One region of the Variovorax sp. 01N425 genome, then DNA from elsewhere that is predicted to be linked to it. Evidence: predicted binding sites of a transcription regulator. Region 1 holds the regulator's gene; each other region holds the start of a gene.

Region 1 (4,219 bases):
AGCGCCGCAGCCTCCAGCGCATGGTGCACCGTGCCATTGCCGGTCGCGGCCACGACCAGCCCGCGAACCGGCTCGGCAACGCCCGATGCCCGCTCCTGCAGCAGCAGGTCGACGAGCGCGCCGCTTGCACCCGCATGGCTGGTGACGATCTCGACCCGGGGCCAGCGCACCGCCGCGCCTGCCTTTGGCTCAGGAATTTTCGGGACCGCGCCCATCGGCTGCGGCCAGTCGCGCAGGCGCCGCACTGCCCCCTCTTCCACATAGCCGACCGGCCCGGCATCGCCCGATGAAAACGCGTCGGGGCGGTAGGTGTGCACCTTCTGCACATCGAGCGCGCCGTGGATGGCACCCGCGCAGACCACCGTCACGCCGTGCGCCGCCGGCGTGGCCGCCACGGCGATGGCATCGCGCAGGTTCTGCGGACCGTCGGGCGAAAGCGAACTGGCCGGGCGCATGGCGCAGGTCAGCACCACGGGCTTGCCGGCCGCAAGCACCGCCTGGAGGAAGAAAGCCGTTTCCTCGATGGTGTCGGTGCCGTGCGTGATCACCACGCCCGCCACGTCGGCCTCGGCCAGCCAGGAGGCGCAGCGCCTGGCGAGCTGCAGCCAGACGTCGAAAGCCATGTCCTTGCTGTCGAGCTGCGCCACCTGCTCCGCCACGAGCGCCAGCCCTGCGGGCGCATCGATGCCGCCGAGCAGGTCCGCCACACCCACTTCTCCGGCGGTGTAGCCTATGTTGTCGGCACCGCTCGCGGCCCGGCCTGCGATGGTGCCGCCGGTGCCCAGGACCACGATGCGCCGCAGGCCGGAGGAAAGGGAATTAACCATGGGTTGCCAACTTTTAAAAACTGGTTAAAAATACAGGTACTGGATATTCAGCCAGTGCCGCAAGGAACCACATATGCAGTTCGCCGTGAAGCTTACCGCCCGCCAGCAGCAGATCCTGGACTTGATCCAGAGCGCCATCGCCCGTACCGGCGCGCCGCCTACGCGGGCCGAAATCGCCAATGAGCTGGGTTTCAAGTCGGCCAATGCCGCCGAGGAGCACCTGCAGGCCCTGGCCCGCAAGGGCGTGATCGAACTCGTGAGCGGCACTTCGCGCGGCATCCGGCTCAAGGGCGACGCGCTGCGTTCGCTCAACGAGTCGCGCCACCGCGAAGGCGGCCAGTTCTCCCTCTCGCTGCCCGGCATGTCGCAGCTCGCGCTGCCCCTCATCGGCCGTGTGGCGGCGGGCTCGCCAATCCTCGCGCAAGAGCACGTCGACCAGACCTACTACGTCGAGAACACGCTGTTCCAGCGCCAGCCCGACTACCTGCTCAAGGTGCGCGGCATGTCCATGCGCGATGCCGGCATCATGGACGGCGACCTGCTCGCGGTCCAGGCCACCAAGGAGGCGCGCAACGGCCAGATCGTGGTGGCACGCCTGGGCGACGAGGTCACGGTCAAGCGCCTCAAGCGCAACAAGCAGGTCATCGAGCTGCACGCTGAAAACCCCGACTACCCGACCATCGTGGTCCAGCCCGGCGAGCCCTTCGAGATCGAAGGCCTGGCGGTGGGCCTCATCCGCAACACCATGCTGATGTAGGCCGCGCGGCCTGCACCCCATCCGGCCGCAACAGGTGGCGGGCGTATGGCGCTTTGTCGCCATCACCCTGTTGCGTCCATTCAAAGAAATCCTGCCTGTGTTCAACCTCAGACTTTTTTGGAGTTCACATGGGAATCGCCCTCCTCGCCATCGCTGATTTGTGGATGCCGCTGCAATCGCTTGCAAGCCGGCTGCTGCCAGCGCGCCGCCCGGCCCGTCGCGACGCCGCCGGCACATCCGCCGGGTTGCGCTACGTCGCGGTCCGGCCGGCCTGCACGGCCCGCGCGCAGGCGGCAGCGCCCAGCGCAGCGCCGGCGCCCGTGCGGCCGCTGCGCGTCATCCGGGTGGTCGACGGCCGCCAAGGCGACAAACGCAGCACCAACCGCATGGTGATCTCGGGCCGCATGGCCGATGTCTGCGCCGAGCTCGACCGGCTGGCGGCACTCGAGGCGATGGAAGCCATCAGCCCCTCGCCCCGCTCCACCCAGCTGCACTGAACCCGTGCACCCCCGGTGACCGCTACCCGGGGTGGGTATCCAAACGTTCACACGCGCGCCATGCCAATGCTGCGAGGCACAATGGCACGCCATGAACATTGTGATCCTCGACGATTACCAGGACGCCGTGCGCAAGCTGCGCTGCGCCGCCAAGCTGGACGCGTATGCAGCCAAGGTCTACACCAACACGGTCAAGGGCATCGGGCAGCTCTCGGTGCGGCTGAAGGATGCCGACGTGATCGTGCTGATCCGCGAGCGCACCCACATCTCTCGCCAGCTGATCGAAAAGCTCCCCAAGCTCAAGCTCATTTCGCAGACCGGGCGCGTGGGCGGCCATATCGATGTCACGGCCTGCACGGAGCGCGGCGTGGCGGTGGCCGAGGGCACCGGCTCGCCGCAGGCGCCTGCCGAGCTGACCTGGGCACTGATCATGGCGGCCATGCGCCGCCTGCCGCAGTACATCAGCAACCTCAAGCACGGGGCCTGGCAGCAATCGGGGCTCAAGTCGGCCTCCATGCCGCCCAATTTCGGGCTGGGCTCGGTGCTCAAGGGCAAGACGCTCTGCATCTGGGGCTACGGCCGCATCGGCCAGCTGGTGGCGCGCTACGGACAGGCCTTCGGCATGCAGGTGGTGATCTGGGGGCGCGAGGCAAGCTGTGCCAAGGCACGCTCCGACGGCTTCCAGGTGGCGCAGAACCGCCACGAGTTCTTCGCCGCGGCCGACGTGCTGTCGGTGCATCTGCGGCTCAACGAGGAAACCACCGGTCTGGTCAAGCTCGAGGATCTTTCGCGCATGAAGCCGACCGCGCTCTTCGTCAACACCTCGCGCGCCGAACTGGTCGAGGCCGATGCGCTGCTTGCTGCGCTCAACCGCGGCCGGCCCGGACTGGCGGCGGTCGACGTGTTCGAGAGCGAGCCGCCGCTGCAGGGCCATGCGCTGCTGCGGCTGGAGAACTGCATCTGCACGCCGCACATCGGCTATGTCGAGCAGGACAGCTACGAAAGCTATTTCGGCCAGGCTTTCGACAATGTCGTGAGCTTCATCAAGGGCAACCCCACCAACATCGTGAACCCCGGCGCGCTGCAGGTTCGCCGGTGAATCCATGAGCCGCCGGGCCGCGCCCCGGGGCGCACTGTGGGCCTTGCTGGCCGGCAATTTCGTGATCGGCACGGGCGTGATGGTGGTGCCCGGCACGCTCAATGAAATCAGCGCGTCGCTGTCTGTCTCTGTGGCGACTGCGGGCCAGCTGATCACGGTGGCCGCGGTCGTGATGTGCCTGGGCGCGCCGCTGCTGGCGGCAGCTGTCGCAGGCTGGGACCGCCGCCAGCTGCTCGCCCTCACCCTGCTCTGGTACGCGGCCGGGCATGCCATTGCGGCGCTGATGCCGAGCTTCGGTGCCCTGCTGCCGGTGCGCATGCTCACGGTGGTGGCGCCCGCCATCTTCACGCCCCAGGCTGCGGCCTGCGCCGGCATGCTGGTGCCGCCGGAGCATCGCGGCCGCGCCGTGACTTTCGTCTTCCTGGGCTGGTCGCTGGCCTCGGTGCTCGGGCTGCCCATCGGTGCGCTGGTGGGCGGCCATCTCGGCTGGCGCATGGCTTTCGGAGCGATCGCGCTGCTGAGCATCGCCAGTGCGGCATCGATCTGGCTGACCCTGCCGCAGGGCATCCGCCCCGCGGCGCTGACGGCGGCCGCCTGGGCGCGCGTGCTGCGCAGCCCGGTGCTGATGGGCATCGTCTCGGTCACAGCGCTGCAGGGGGCTGGCCAGTTCGTGCTGTTCAGCTATTTCGGGCCGATCCTGAAGCGGGACTTCGGCGCGGACCCCACCATGCTGAGCCTGATGTGGGCGCTGTTCGGCGTGTTCGGCCTTGCGGGCAACATGCTCGTGAGCCGGTTCATCGACCGCGTGGGCGCGGGCCGCATGGTGCTGCTGACGAGTTCGCTGATCGCGCTGAGCCTCTTCCTTTGGCCATGGGCCGGTACGCTGCCGTGGCTGGCGGCGGTGCTCGTGCCCTGGGGGCTGGGCTGCTTCGCGACCAATTCGGCGCAGCAGGCGCGGCTGGTCGGCCTGGCCCCCGCGCTCGCGCCGGGCTCGGTGGCGCTGAACAGTTCCGGCATCTATGTCGGCCAGGCGGTGGGT
Region 2 (4,219 bases), on a different contig from region 1:
CGCCTCCACCGCGCACCGCGTGGCGCCCGGCTGGGTGTTCGGCTTTCCCGAACTGGCGGCCGGCCACTGGCAGGCCGTGGCCGCGGCCGACCGCGTCGGCAACCCGGGCTGCTATGCCACCGGCGCCATCGCCATGGTGCGTCCGCTGGTCGACGCCGGCCTGCTGCCGGCCGACTTTCCGATTTCGCTGCCTTCGGTGAGCGGCTATTCGGGCGGCGGCCGGGCCATGATCGAAGACTACGAGAACGGCAAGGCGCCGCTTTTCGAGACCTACGCGCTCGGCCTCAAGCACAAGCACATTCCCGAGATCATGAAGTACACCGGCCTCACGCGCCGGCCGGTCTTCATTCCTTCGGTGGGCAATTTCAAGCAGGGCATGCTGGTGCAGCTGCCGCTGCACCTCGACCTGCTGCCCGGCAAGCCGAAGGCCGGCGACCTGCAAGAGGCCCTGGCTGCGCACTACGCCAAGAGCAACACGCCCGAGCAGTTCGTGAAGGTGCTGCCACCCACCGATGACGGCAAGCTCGACGCGCTGGCGCTCAACGACACCAACAATCTCGAAATTCGCGTGTTCCCGAACGAGGACCACCGCCACGCCGTGGTGATTGCGCGCCTGGACAACCTGGGCAAGGGCGCGAGCGGCGCCGCGGTGCAGAACCTGAAGCTGATGCTGGCGCTCTGAGCGCCCGCGGCCGAGCCGTTCCTGGCAGGCCGGGACCGCGCGCCCGGCCGTCAGTCTTCGTCGAAATCGCTCCGCAGCACCTTGGCCACCACCGCGCCCGAAAAGCCGCGTGCCAACAGGAAGCGGGTTTGCCTGGCGCGCTCCTTCGCATCGGCGGGCGGTGCGTCGAAACGGCGGCGCCACAGGGCCGTGGCGCGCTCCACCTCGGTGTCCTGCAGGCTGGCCACGGCCTGTGCAATGGCCTCGGGCGCGATGCCCTTGGCCTGCAGCTCCTGCCGCACCCGCAGCGCGCCCGAGCGGGCGGCGCGCTGGTTCAGCACCGAGGCCACCACGCGCGGCTCGCTGATGAAGTCCTTGGCGGCCAGCTCGTCGAGCGCGCGGGCCAGCTCGCCCGGTGCTTCTTCGTGCCTGGCCAGCTTGCGCTCCAGTTCCGCGCGCGAATGCTCGCGCTGGCTCAGGAGCCGCAGCGCGCGGCCTTTGAGGGAAGGGGCGCCGAAAGCCATGCGCTGCCTGCGCGCGTGCTCGCCGGCTTACTCGCCCTTGTCGGCTTTGTCGGCCTTGGCCGCCTTGGCGGGCTTCTCGGCCTTTTCGGGGGCCGGAGCGTTGGCATCGGCCGCCAGCAGCGGAATGCCCAGCGATTCGCGCACCTTGTTCTCGATCTCGCGCGAGAGTTCGGGGTTCTCGCGCAGGAACTCGCGGGCGTTGTCGCGGCCCTGGCCGATCTTTTCGCCGTTGTAGGCGTACCAGGCGCCCGACTTGTCGAGGATCTTGGCGTTCACGCCCATGTCGATGATCTCGCCTTCGCGGCTGATGCCTTCGCCGAACAGGATGTCGAACTCGGCCGTCTTGAACGGAGGCGAGACCTTGTTCTTCACCACCTTGACCTTGGTTTCGTTGCCGATGGCCTCGTCGCCCTTCTTGATGGTGCCGATGCGGCGGATGTCCAGCCGCACCGAGGCGTAGAACTTCAGCGCATTGCCGCCGGTGGTGGTTTCGGGCGAGCCGAACATCACGCCGATCTTCATGCGGATCTGGTTGATGAAGATGACCATGCAGTTGGTCTTCTTGATGGTGGCGGTGAGCTTGCGCAGCGCCTGGCTCATCAGGCGGGCCTGCAGGCCGGGCAGCGAGTCGCCCATTTCGCCTTCGATTTCGGCCTTGGGCGTGAGCGCGGCGACCGAGTCGACCACGATCAGGTCGACGGCGCCCGAGCGCACCAGCGAATCGACGATTTCGAGGGCCTGCTCGCCGGTGTCGGGCTGGCTGATGAGCAGGTCGGACAGGTTCACGCCGAGCTTCTGGGCGTATTGCACGTCGAGCGCGTGTTCGGCGTCGACGAAGGCGCAGGTGCCGGCCTGCTTCTGCATCTGGGCGATGACCTGCAGCGTGAGCGTGGTCTTGCCCGACGATTCCGGGCCGTAGATCTCGATGACGCGGCCGCGCGGCAGGCCGCCGACGCCCAGCGCGATGTCCAGGCCGAGCGAGCCGGTGGAGACCACCTGGACGTCCTCGAGCGCCTCGCCTTCGCCGAGCCGCATGATCGTGCCCTTGCCGAACTGCTTTTCGATCTGGGCCAGTGCGGCCTGCAGGGCCTTGGCTTTTTCGCTGCCTGCGACCGAGATGCTGGTGCCCTTGACGAGTGCGTCCATGTGGAAATCTCCTTGAAAATCAACGGTTTGTGTGTGGATGCGGTCCATCTGCTTTTAATTACAGGCTGGATGCTTGAACAGTAGTGTAGAGGCTCGTTGGTTTGAGTAAACCCATTTTTTGGTCAGTTTGCTTTACCATCTAGCCGATGGCCGAATTCGCTTTTCCGACCGACCCGGACGCCTGGCGCCAGACCCACCTGGGCCGCCTCTTGGGCCATGCAATGCGCCGCTTCGACGAGCGCGTGCTCGAACTCATGGCGCATGACGTGAACGTGCCGCTGGCGCTGTCGAACCTTGCCGCGCGCGCGCAGGTGAGCGCCGCGCACATCCACATCACGCGGCACCTGGCGCGCGAGGGCTCGCGCCTGACCGAACTGGCCGAGCGCGCCGGCATGACCAAGCAGGCGATGGGCGCGCTGGTGGACCAGTGCGAGGCCTGGGGCCTGGTCACGCGCGGCCCCGATCCGCTCGACGCGCGGGCGCGGCGCGTGCTCTTCACCACCGACGGCCTGGCGTGGCTCGACGCCTTCCGCGGCGCGGTGACGCAGGCCGAACGCGAGTTCCGCGCCAGCGTGGGCAACGACATTGCCACCGTGGTAACCATCGGACTCGAGGCCTACACGGCGGGCTAGACTCGGCAAAGAGACATATGTGAACGCGGCGCCAGTGCGGCGCCCGAACCGGCCGGAGGTGGCTCATGCGGATTCTGATTGCCGAAGACGACCAGGTGCTGGCCGATGCCCTGCTGCGAAGCCTGCGCACCTCGGGCGCAGCGGTCGACCACGTGGCGAACGGATCGCAGGCCGACACCGCGCTCATGACGCACAGCGAGTTCGACCTGCTGATCCTCGACCTGGGGCTGCCCAACCTGCACGGCATCGAGATCCTGAAGCGGCTGCGCGCACGCGGCTCGCAGCTGCCGGTGCTGGTGCTCACCGCGGCCGACAGCGTGGAGGAGCGCGTCAAGGGCCTGGACCATGGCGCCGACGACTACATGGCCAAGCCCTTCAGCCTGCAGGAGCTCGAGGCGCGCGTGCGGGCGCTCACGCGGCGCGGCATGGGCGCCACCAGCAACACGATCCGCCACGGCCCGCTGGTGTACGACCAGGCCGGCCGGGTGGCCACCATCGACGGCAAGATGGTCGAGCTCTCGGCGCGCGAACTGGGCCTGCTGGAGGTGCTGCTGCAGCGCGCCGGCCGCCTGGTCAGCAAGGACCAGCTGGTGGAGCGCCTGTGCGAATGGGGCGAGGAAGTGAGCCTGAACGCGATCGAGGTCTACATCCACCGGCTGCGCAAGAAGATCGAGAAAGGCCCGGTGCGCATTGCAACGGTCCGAGGCCTGGGCTACTGCCTCGAGAAGATTCCTTGACGCGCCGCCACGCGTAGTGCCCGAAGACCCCCGGGGGCAACTGCCTTGAAACTCTTCCAGCGCGCGCAGCGCTCCCTGTTCGGCGAGATCCTCGACTGGATGCTCACGCCGCTCCTGCTGCTGGTGCCGGTGAGCATCGGCGTGACCTGGCTGGTGGCGCAGGGCATTGCCAATGCACCCTTCGACCGGGCGCTCGAATACAACGTGCAGACGCTGGCACGGCTGGTCACGGTGCAGCAGGGGCAGACGCAGTTCGTGCTGCCGCAGCCGGCGCGCGAGATCCTGCGGGCCGACGGCGCCGACCGCGTCTATTACCAGGTGCTCGACAGCCACGGCGCGCTGCTCAGCGGCGAGCCCGACGTGCCGCATCCCAACTCCGACGAGCCCCCGGTTCCCGGCGTGGTCACGCTCCGCAACGGCGAGATGCGGGGCAAGTCGGTGCGCGTGGCCTCGCTCTGGCTCGCGGGCCCCGACAGCGACGCGGAGCCGGCGCTGCTGCAGGTGGCCGAGACGCGCGAG
Region 3 (4,219 bases), on a different contig from region 1:
AGAATTGACGGTTGGGAAAATGGCCCCGCTCCGGGATGGGGCGTGGCCGGCGAAACAGATATGGGGGTTGGGGGAGAAAAGGGGAAGAAGAGAAAAGAGGGAACGGTCGATTCACTATGCCCAAGCTGTCACGGTATTGCAATAGCAGACTTCTCCGGGTGGCGGACGCCGGCGGACCATGCGCTGCTCACGCTAGCGATTCCATAGCGGCCCGCGCATGCAGGCCCGCCGATGCGGCACTTTGGCAGCAAGTGTTTCAGTGCGTCACCAGCGGTGACCCTGCCGGGCGAAGGGCCGGCGGGCTCAGCTCCAGGCCGCGCGCATGCGGTTGCGCAGGTCGATCACCGCGGCCGGCGGCGGCACCGCGGGCGGGCGCGCCGGCGGCGGCGGCCAGGTCTGCTGCTCGAAGCCGGCAAGATCCGACTCGGAAATGAAGCGCGTGCGGTTGGCATACAGGTGCCGGTCGCCGCGCACGGCCTGCTGCGTCACGTAGAAGCGCTGCGGCACCAGAAGATGCAGGTGGTCGCGCGCCCGCGTCATCGCCACGTAGAGCAGCCGCCGCTCCTCCTCGAGTTCGTGCGCGCCCTGCGCCACGTCGGCCGGCAGGCAGCCGTCGACCACGTTGAGCACATGCACCGAATTCCACTCCTGCCCCTTGGCCGAGTGGATGGTCGAAAGAATGAGGTAGTCCTCGTCGAGCGAGGGCGGGCCCGGCTTGTCGCTGGTGGCTTCGGGCGGATCGAGCGTGAGTTCGGTCAGGAAGCGCTCGCGCGAGCCGTAGCCCGAGGCCAGCCGCGCCAGTTGCTCGACGTCGCCGCGCCGCACGCCGGAGGGGTCGTCGTAGAGCCGGTCCAGGTGCGGCAAATACCAGCGCACCGCCAGCTCCACGTCGGCCGGCCACGGCAGCGAGGGCGCGCACAGCGCGGCATAGGCTTCGGCAAAGACCGCCCATTCCGCGCGGGCGGCCGAGGGCGGCACGAATTCGCGCACCGCCGCCGCCGGATCGGCGGCCTGGTCCATGGCATCGAGCAGCCGCGCGCCCGTGGCCGGCCCGATGCCCGGGATGAGCTGCGTGACGCGGAAACCCGCCATGCGGCCGCGCGGGTTCTCGGCGAAGCGCAGCACCGCGAGCAGGTCCTTCACATGCGAGGCCTCGAGAAACTTGAGGCCGCCGTACTTCACGAACGGGATGTTGCGGCGCGCCAGTTCGAGCTCGAGCGGCGCGCTGTGCGTGGCGGCACGGAACAGCACCGCCTGCGACTTGAGCGCTAGGCCGCCCTCGCGGTGCGCGAGCACCTTGTCGGCCACCCAGACGGCCTGCTGCGCCTCGTCGGGCACCAGCACCAGCTGCGGCCGGCCGGCGGAGGGCTTGTCGGTCCAGAGCGTCTTGGCATGCCGCTCGGCCGCCTGTGCAATGACCCGGTTCGAGACATCGAGAATCGGCTGGGTCGAGCGGTAGTTGCGCTCCAGCGTGACCACGCGCGCAGCCTGCGAGAACTGCGACGGAAAGTCGAGGATGTTACGCACCGTTGCGCCTCGAAACGAGTAGATCGACTGCGCATCGTCGCCCACCACCGTTACGCCGCGGCCATCGGGCTTGAGCGCCCGCAGGATCGAGGCCTGCAGCAGGTTGGTGTCCTGGTATTCGTCGACCAGCACGTGGTCGAAGCGCTCGCCGACCAGCGCCGCCAGCGCGGGCTCGGCCACCATGCCGGCCCAGTAGAGCAGCAGGTCGTCGTAGTCGAGCACGTTCTGCTGCTGCTTGGCCTCCACATAGGCGCCGAACAGGCGCTTGAGTTCGGCTTCCCATTCGGCGCACCACGGAAAGGCCTCGGCCAGCACCTCGGCCAGCGGGGCGCGCGTGTTGACGCAGCGCGAATAGATCGAAAGGCAGGTGCCCTTGCGCGGAAAGCGGTTCAGGCTCGACGACAGGCCGAGTTCGTGGCGCACGAGGCCCATCAGGTCCTCGGCGTCGCCGCGGTCGTGGATGGTGAAGTGGTCGTCGAGGCCGATGTGCGCGGCGTATTCGCGCAGCAGCCGCGCGCCGATGCCGTGGAAAGTGCCGGCCCAGGGCAGCGCGGGCGGCTTGTCGGACTTGAGCCCGAGCACGCGCGCCAGCACCTGGCCCGCGCGGCGCTCCATTTCCTGCGCCGCGCGGCGCGAGAAGGTCAGAAGCAGCAGGCGCTGCGGATCGACGCCGCCGGCGATGAGGTGCGCCACCCGGTGCGCCAGCGTGCTGGTCTTGCCCGAGCCCGCACCGGCGATCACCAGCAGCGGCCGCTCGTCGCGCCCGGCCGTCAGCGTGCCGACGCCGTGCTCGACGGCGGCGCGCTGCTCGTCGTTGAGCGCCGAGAGCGCCGCGGCCAGGCGCTCGGCCTGGGTGGCACCGGTGGCGGAAAAAGCGGGGAGCGCAGCGGTCTGCATGCCCGCGACTTTACTGTATGTCCATCCAGATCGGAGGGCCTGCCGTCACATGGCCGATGACATAATCGCCGCTCGCTGCAACTGGAGACCGCATCATGGAAACCGCACCGTCTCGGCAGCTTTCAACTCCCGCGTCCTGACGCCCGGGCCCGGGGATTGAAAGCACCCCTCCCCTCGCCCCATCGCCTCAGCCATTTCACGGGAGTGAGCCCATGCTCAATATCTTTACGCTTGCCAACGGCCGCCTTGTCCAGGAAGAGATCGAGGCGCTCGAGGAGCTTTCCAAGTTCCAGCCGATCTGGGTCGACCTCGAATCGCCCACGCTCGAGGAAAAGCGCTGGATCAAGCAGTACTACGGCCTCTCGATTCCCGAAGACGCGATGGACGAGGACATCGAGGAGTCGGCCCGCTTCTATGAAGAAGACAACGGCGAGCTGCACATCCGCTCCGACTTCCTGATCGATGACGACGAAGACCCGCGGTCGGTGCGCGTGGCCTTCATCCTGAACCAGCACAACACCGAGCTTCGCAGCCGCGGCGTGCTGTTCTCGATCCACGACGAGGACGTGCCGGTGTTCCGGCTGCTGCGCATGCGTGCGCGCCGCGCGCCGGGCCTCATCGAAGACGCCAAGGAAGTGCTGCTCAAGCTGTTCGACGCCGACGCGGAATATTCGGCCGACACGCTCGAGAACATCTACGACGAGCTCGAGATCGCGGGCAAGAAGGTGCTCGAAGGCAACGTCAGCGACGAGCTGGCCGGCGAGGTGCTGGGCGCCATCGCGCGCCAGGAAGACTTGAACGGCCGCATCCGCCGCAACGTGATGGACACGCGCCGCGCCGTGAGCTTCATGATGCGCAGCCGCATGCTCAACGCCGAGCAGTTCGAGGAGGCGCGGCAGATCCTGCGCGACATCGAATCGCTGGACAACCACACGGCCTTCCTGTTCGACAAGATCAACTTCCTGATGGATGCGACCGTCGGTTTCATCAACATCAACCAGAACAAGACCATCAAGATCTTCTCGGTGGCCAGCGTGGCGCTGCTGCCGCCCACGCTGATCGCGAGCATCTACGGCATGAACTTCAAGCTGATGCCCGAGCTCGACTGGTCGCTGGGCTATCCGTATGCGCTGGCCTTGATGGCGGCAAGCGCGCTGGTGCCGATGTGGTACTTCCGCCGGCGCGGCTGGCTCAAGTAGCGGCCGGCATTCCGCAAGAAGGCAGCGTGGCCAGCCACGCATCGACCAAGGCCAGGCTGTAGCGGCTCGCCACCTCGGCGACGAAGCGCGCGAAGTCGCCATGCGCGGCGTCGTCGGCTCGGTCCGAGATGGTGCGCATGGCCGCGAACGGCACGCCGTAGTCGTGGCACACCTGCGCGACCGCCGCGCCTTCCATCTCGACTGCGAGCGCATCGGGCAGGCTGCGCCGCAAGGCAGCGCTCTCGGCGGCCGTCGAGACGAAGCGGTCGCCGCTCACCAGCAGGCCGCGGTGCACCTTCGGCGACCGGAGGCCGAATTCATCGGCGGCCGCCTGCCCCACCAGCGCCGCCGGATCGCGCAGCGCGGCTTCGGCCACGGCCGCCAGCGCATCGCCGATCGAGGCATCGGCCGCAAAGCGCGAAAGGCCCATGAGCGGCACTTCGTACTTCGGGAAGATCGGCGAGGCGTCGAGGTCGTGCTGCAGCAGCTGCGTGGCGACCACCACGTCGCCAACGTCCACGCCCGGCGCGAGCCCGCCTGCCACGCCCGTGAACACGATCGCGCGCACGCCGAAGCGCTCGAGCAGCACCGCGGCC
Region 4 (4,219 bases), on a different contig from region 1:
CGTATTCCTCGAGCTTGGCCGGCAGGTCGCGCAGGCAGACGTGCGCGCGCACGATGCCCGCCACCGAGCATTCGTCGGTGATGGCCAGCGCGGTGTAGCCGAGCTGGTAGGCGCGCTCGACCAGTTCCTCGGGCGTGGAGGCGCCGCGCTGAAAGCTGAAGTTGCTGAGGCAGTGCAGCTCGGCGTAGTCGGGCAGCGTGGGCGCAGGCTTCTTGCGCAAAGGCAAGGGCAGCGCATGCACCTTGGCCGAGTTGCGCCCGCGCAGCTGCTTTTCGCTGAGGTCAGGCATAGAACCCCTGCAGGTACCAGCGCACCTCGGCCGGAGAAAAACGCGCCGAGGGCCGCTCGCGAAAGATCCACACCAGGCCGGCCTCGGGGCTTTCCGCCACGTAGTAGTCGCGCATCGCGGGCTGGCCGCCGTCTTCCTTGCCGCCCCACCAGCCCGCCTCGATGCGCTGCGGCCCGACCAGCTTGCGCAGCGGGCCGCGGTAGCACGGGCTTTCGCCATCCATCTCGAGCAGCAGCGGTTCGGGCAGCAGCCAGGGCGGGTAGATGGCATCGGGCTGCAAGGCCGCGGCCCTCGCTTGCCTGCCGGCCTTGTCCGCCGGCGCCTTGTCCTGCTGCAGCGCGGGGCGCCAGGCCTGCTTGCGCTCGGGCCGGTGGTCGGCCTGCGCCGCGGGCACCACCACCTGGTGCGCTCCGAGCCGCACGCTGAGCCGCTCGACCATCTCGTGCAGCTTGTCGCCCTTGCGGTTGTCCTCGGGCAGGAAGCTGGTGCTGGCGCCGGCCCACGGATCGGTTTCGAGCGTGCGCAGCCGCAGCCAGCTCGCGGGCGCCGCGAGCGTGGTGAGGGCGAGCTTTTCGGACAGCAGGCGGCGCAGGTGCGCCATGTCCTGCGTGGGCTCGGCCGTGCGCACCGTGACCTGCTGGTGCGGCGGCAGGTTCACGCCGTTGAAGCGCTTGAGGTCGAGCGTCCATTGCAGTTCGAGCGCACGCGCGCCGCGCTGGCGCGCGCGCAGCCAGATCTGCAGCGCCGCGAGCAAACGGTTGGCCGACCACATCAATTCGGGCGCGGTCTCGGCCAGCGCGGGCAGCTCCAGCTTCTGCTCGAACACGTCGGGCAGCGTGAGCCAGTCGTGGCTTTCGGGGGAGAGGCCCCAGGCGGTGTCGAGCGCCTTGCGCAGTTCCGCGCCGAAGCGCCGCGTGAGGCCGCCGCGCGGCAGGGCCGCCACCTCGCCCCAGGTGCGGCAGCCCAGGCGCGCGAGCAGGTCGAGGTGGGGGTGCGCGGCCGTCAGCGTGTCCAGCGGCAGGCCGGCGGGAATGTCCTTGGGCCGGTTCTCGTTGCGCTCGAACAGGCGCAGCCGCGCCAGCGCGATCGGGCTCGTGGCGCCCTGCGCGCCGCGCATCACGGCACCGGGCGCGGGGTTCTCGTGGGCCAGCTGGCGCATCAGCGACGAGCGCCCGCCCCACAGCCGCTCGCAGGCCGAGACCTCGAGCATCAGCGCCTCGTCCTGCCAGGCGACGTGCGGCGTGTAGCGCAGCGCCCACCAGCCCAGCGCCTCGGGCGTGGGAAGCACCGGGGCATCGGGCGCGTCGGCATCAAGCGACCACCGCAACGCGATCCAGTGCATTCCCGTTTCCTTTCCACGCGTCGATGCGCACCACGGTGGCCGACCCCGCGGCCTCGGCGGCCGGCGCCGTGCCCTGCTGCTGCAGCCGCAGCTTGCGGCGCAGCCGGGCGGCGGCCAGCAACGCGGCCATGCGCTCGTTGCGCGCGGGCAGCATCACGGGCGCGGCCAGCGGCGGTCCGCGGCGCTTCAGGATGCGCAGTTCGCTCTGCGATGCATCGGCCTCGCAGCTTTCCACCTGGAGGCGCAGCCGCGCCGGCGATGCGCCCTGCGCGGCCGATGCGGGCCGGCACACGAAGAGCAGCACGTCGTGCTGGGCGGCCGCCAGCTGCAGCCGGCGCAGCTCGCCCACCCGGGCCTGCGGCAGCCAGGCCAGCACGGCGGACACGTCGGCGCAGCGCAGCGCCTGCTCGCAGGCCCACAGCCGCGCGGCCGGCGCATCGCTGCGCACCCACATCAGCGCCTCCACCGGCAGCCCCTGCGCCGCGAGCGCCGCCGCGCAGGGCTCGTAGGGCGCGCCGACCAGCACCACCGGCCCGCCGTGCGCCTGCACCGCCTGCGCCAGCGCGGGCAGCAGCAGGCGCCAGACATGCGCCTCGGGCGCGGTCTGCAGCAGTTCCGTCATGGCGCCGACCGGCCAGCCGCCGCCCGGCAGCTGCGCGTCGAGCGCGGCATGGCCGGTGGCAACCACCTGCGCGTCGGCCAGGCCGAGCTCGTCGGCATGCCAGACGCCACGCCCCGCGGCAGCGGAAAAGGAGTCGAGGAAAGGGAGGCCCATGATTGAATCGTTAACTGTATTTTTATACAGTATTCCGATCCTCGCAAGGCAATGGAAATCCCGCCCTTCGAACAGTGGCCTATGCCCCGTGCGGCGCGCCTTCGCCCGGCGCCTGGCTCAGTTGTCCTTGACGATCTTCCAGCTCTTTCCTTCGTCCGTGGACCGCACGATCAGGTTTTCGGGCAGAAAGGCGATCAGAGAGCCATCGGCCCGGTCCACCATCATCTGGCGCACGGCGTAGGGATTCGTCATTCCCGGCGAGCTGCCGGTCTGTGACCAGCTCCTGCCGCCGTCCCGCGTGGTCATCAATCCCAGCTTTCCGGGCATCAGGCTGGGGGCGACAGGGCCCACCGCATATGCCGTCTGCCGGTCCTTGAAGGCGATCGTCACGACGAAACGGCTGGTGTCGAGATCGGCCCAGGTTTGCCCCCAATCGGGCGAAAGCAAGGTGGTTTTTGTCATCACCACCGTCTGGGACACCAGGGTGCCGTCGGGCAAGGCATTCACGTCGAGGGTGGAGCGACCATTGCTGGAGCGAAACAGCGTGCGGCCATCGGTGGCATGGAGGTCGCCGTTGGGCATCATCACGCCCGCGCGCTCCGGCTGGCCGAAGCTCATGCTGCGCTGCCATGGCACGTTGATCGAGCGGGAATCGGAAAACTCTCCGAGCTTTTGCCACACGCCGGCATCAAGATCCTTCGAGGCGTAGACGGTCCAGAGGCTGTCGCGGCGCGAGATCGCAACCACGCCCCCGTCGCGCATCGGCTGCGCCAGTTGGATCAGCCCGTCATCGGGCGGTACCAGGCTCTTCCAAGTCAACCCCTCGTCGGAAGAGTGGCGCAGAAGGCCTTCCTCGCCCGCTGCCAGCAGCCCGCCGCGGTAGGGGCGGACCGAGAGCACCTCGCGCCAGGAACCCACGTCGAGTTCCTTCCAACGGCTCTCTCCGCTCTTGCGCCACAGCACCTTCCCGAGCTTGCTGCCGGCCATGAATTCGCCGTCGGCCGTCTGCGTCAGGCCATGCCAGATGGACGCCAGGCGCTTGACCTGCGGCGCCAACGCAGCGCGGCGGTCGAGATCGAGCGTGGGAACGAAGCCATGCTGCGGACGGCCGCGGGTCTGCGCCGCCAATGCGGGATACAAGGTCTCGAAGGTCTTCTGCAGCTCAGCCTCCGGTGGCACATAGGCAACGACAAAGCGCGTGCCCAGGCGCGGCTGGATCAACAGCGTTCCAAGCAGCGTGACTTCGCCGCGCACCACGTCGAAGCTGCCGAACTTCGCATCGATGGGATAGAAGTAGCTCATGTTGCCACTCGCACCGGTGATGCTCTTGATGATGTAGCGCCCGGGCGCGACCATGCCGCTGAACACAGCGGTGGTGTAGGTGGCCTTGCGCGTGCGCGTCAGCACCACGATGTCGCGCCCGGTCTGCTTTTCACCGGACTCGAGCACGCGCTCGAGGCGCACGGCCGACAGCGTCTCCGCCGGGTCGGTCTCGCCAGGGCTGTTGGTAATCAGTTTCATGACCACCGCCCCCTCCTGCCCCGTGAGGGTCTGCTCGGGTGCGATCGGCGCAGCACTGCATGCAGCCAGCAGCAGTGCAGCCAGCAGCAGCACGAGCCCGTGCAGCAGGCGGGAGATGGAACGGGAGGTCGGATTCATAGATTGGCGATGGCCGGCGGTGCAGCTTGCGCACCGGCCGATGGTGTTCTTGTTGGAAGAGGCAGGCCCTCCGCCTGCGCGAAGCAGCGTAACATTGCGAAACATCCGCGGGCAAGCAATGGAAAGCGCGGTGTTGCATCGGCGCACGCGGTCG

What was found. The regulator LexA, encoded in region 1, represses DNA repair genes until DNA is damaged. The targets are predictions, from matches to a motif close to ACTGTATNNNNATACAGT.
Region 2: a site for LexA is predicted at 2,379-2,396, ahead of recA (recombinase RecA). Genes of this name have one in related genera too.
Region 3: a site for LexA is predicted at 2,437-2,454, ahead of AC1DSC_RS24370 (ATP-dependent helicase). Genes of this name have one in related genera too.
Region 4: a site for LexA is predicted at 2,420-2,437, ahead of imuA (translesion DNA synthesis-associated protein ImuA). Genes of this name have one in related genera too.

What each region holds. Positions count from the first base shown of each region.
Region 1 is NZ_JBFTRJ010000020.1:109,687-113,905, reverse strand. It holds gene AC1DSC_RS28640 (asparaginase) at 1-827, opposite strand, end outside; gene lexA (transcriptional repressor LexA) at 901-1,584, shown strand; gene AC1DSC_RS28630 (hypothetical protein) at 1,713-2,081, shown strand; gene AC1DSC_RS28625 (D-2-hydroxyacid dehydrogenase family protein) at 2,173-3,180, shown strand; gene AC1DSC_RS28620 (MFS transporter) at 3,185-4,219, shown strand, end outside.
Region 2 is NZ_JBFTRJ010000002.1:295,364-299,582, reverse strand. It holds gene argC (N-acetyl-gamma-glutamyl-phosphate reductase) at 1-682, shown strand, start outside; gene recX (recombination regulator RecX) at 733-1,185, opposite strand; gene recA (recombinase RecA) at 1,213-2,331, opposite strand; gene AC1DSC_RS04520 (MarR family winged helix-turn-helix transcriptional regulator) at 2,478-2,963, shown strand; gene AC1DSC_RS04515 (response regulator) at 3,029-3,700, shown strand; gene AC1DSC_RS04510 (sensor histidine kinase) at 3,746-4,219, shown strand, end outside.
Region 3 is NZ_JBFTRJ010000014.1:199,296-203,514, forward strand. It holds gene AC1DSC_RS24370 (ATP-dependent helicase) at 304-2,424, opposite strand; gene corA (magnesium/cobalt transporter CorA) at 2,637-3,623, shown strand; gene AC1DSC_RS24380 (5'-methylthioadenosine/adenosylhomocysteine nucleosidase) at 3,616-4,219, opposite strand, start outside.
Region 4 is NZ_JBFTRJ010000004.1:386,116-390,334, forward strand. It holds gene AC1DSC_RS09605 (error-prone DNA polymerase) at 1-289, opposite strand, end outside; gene AC1DSC_RS09610 (Y-family DNA polymerase) at 282-1,631, opposite strand; gene imuA (translesion DNA synthesis-associated protein ImuA) at 1,600-2,406, opposite strand; gene AC1DSC_RS09620 (WD40/YVTN/BNR-like repeat-containing protein) at 2,524-4,065, opposite strand.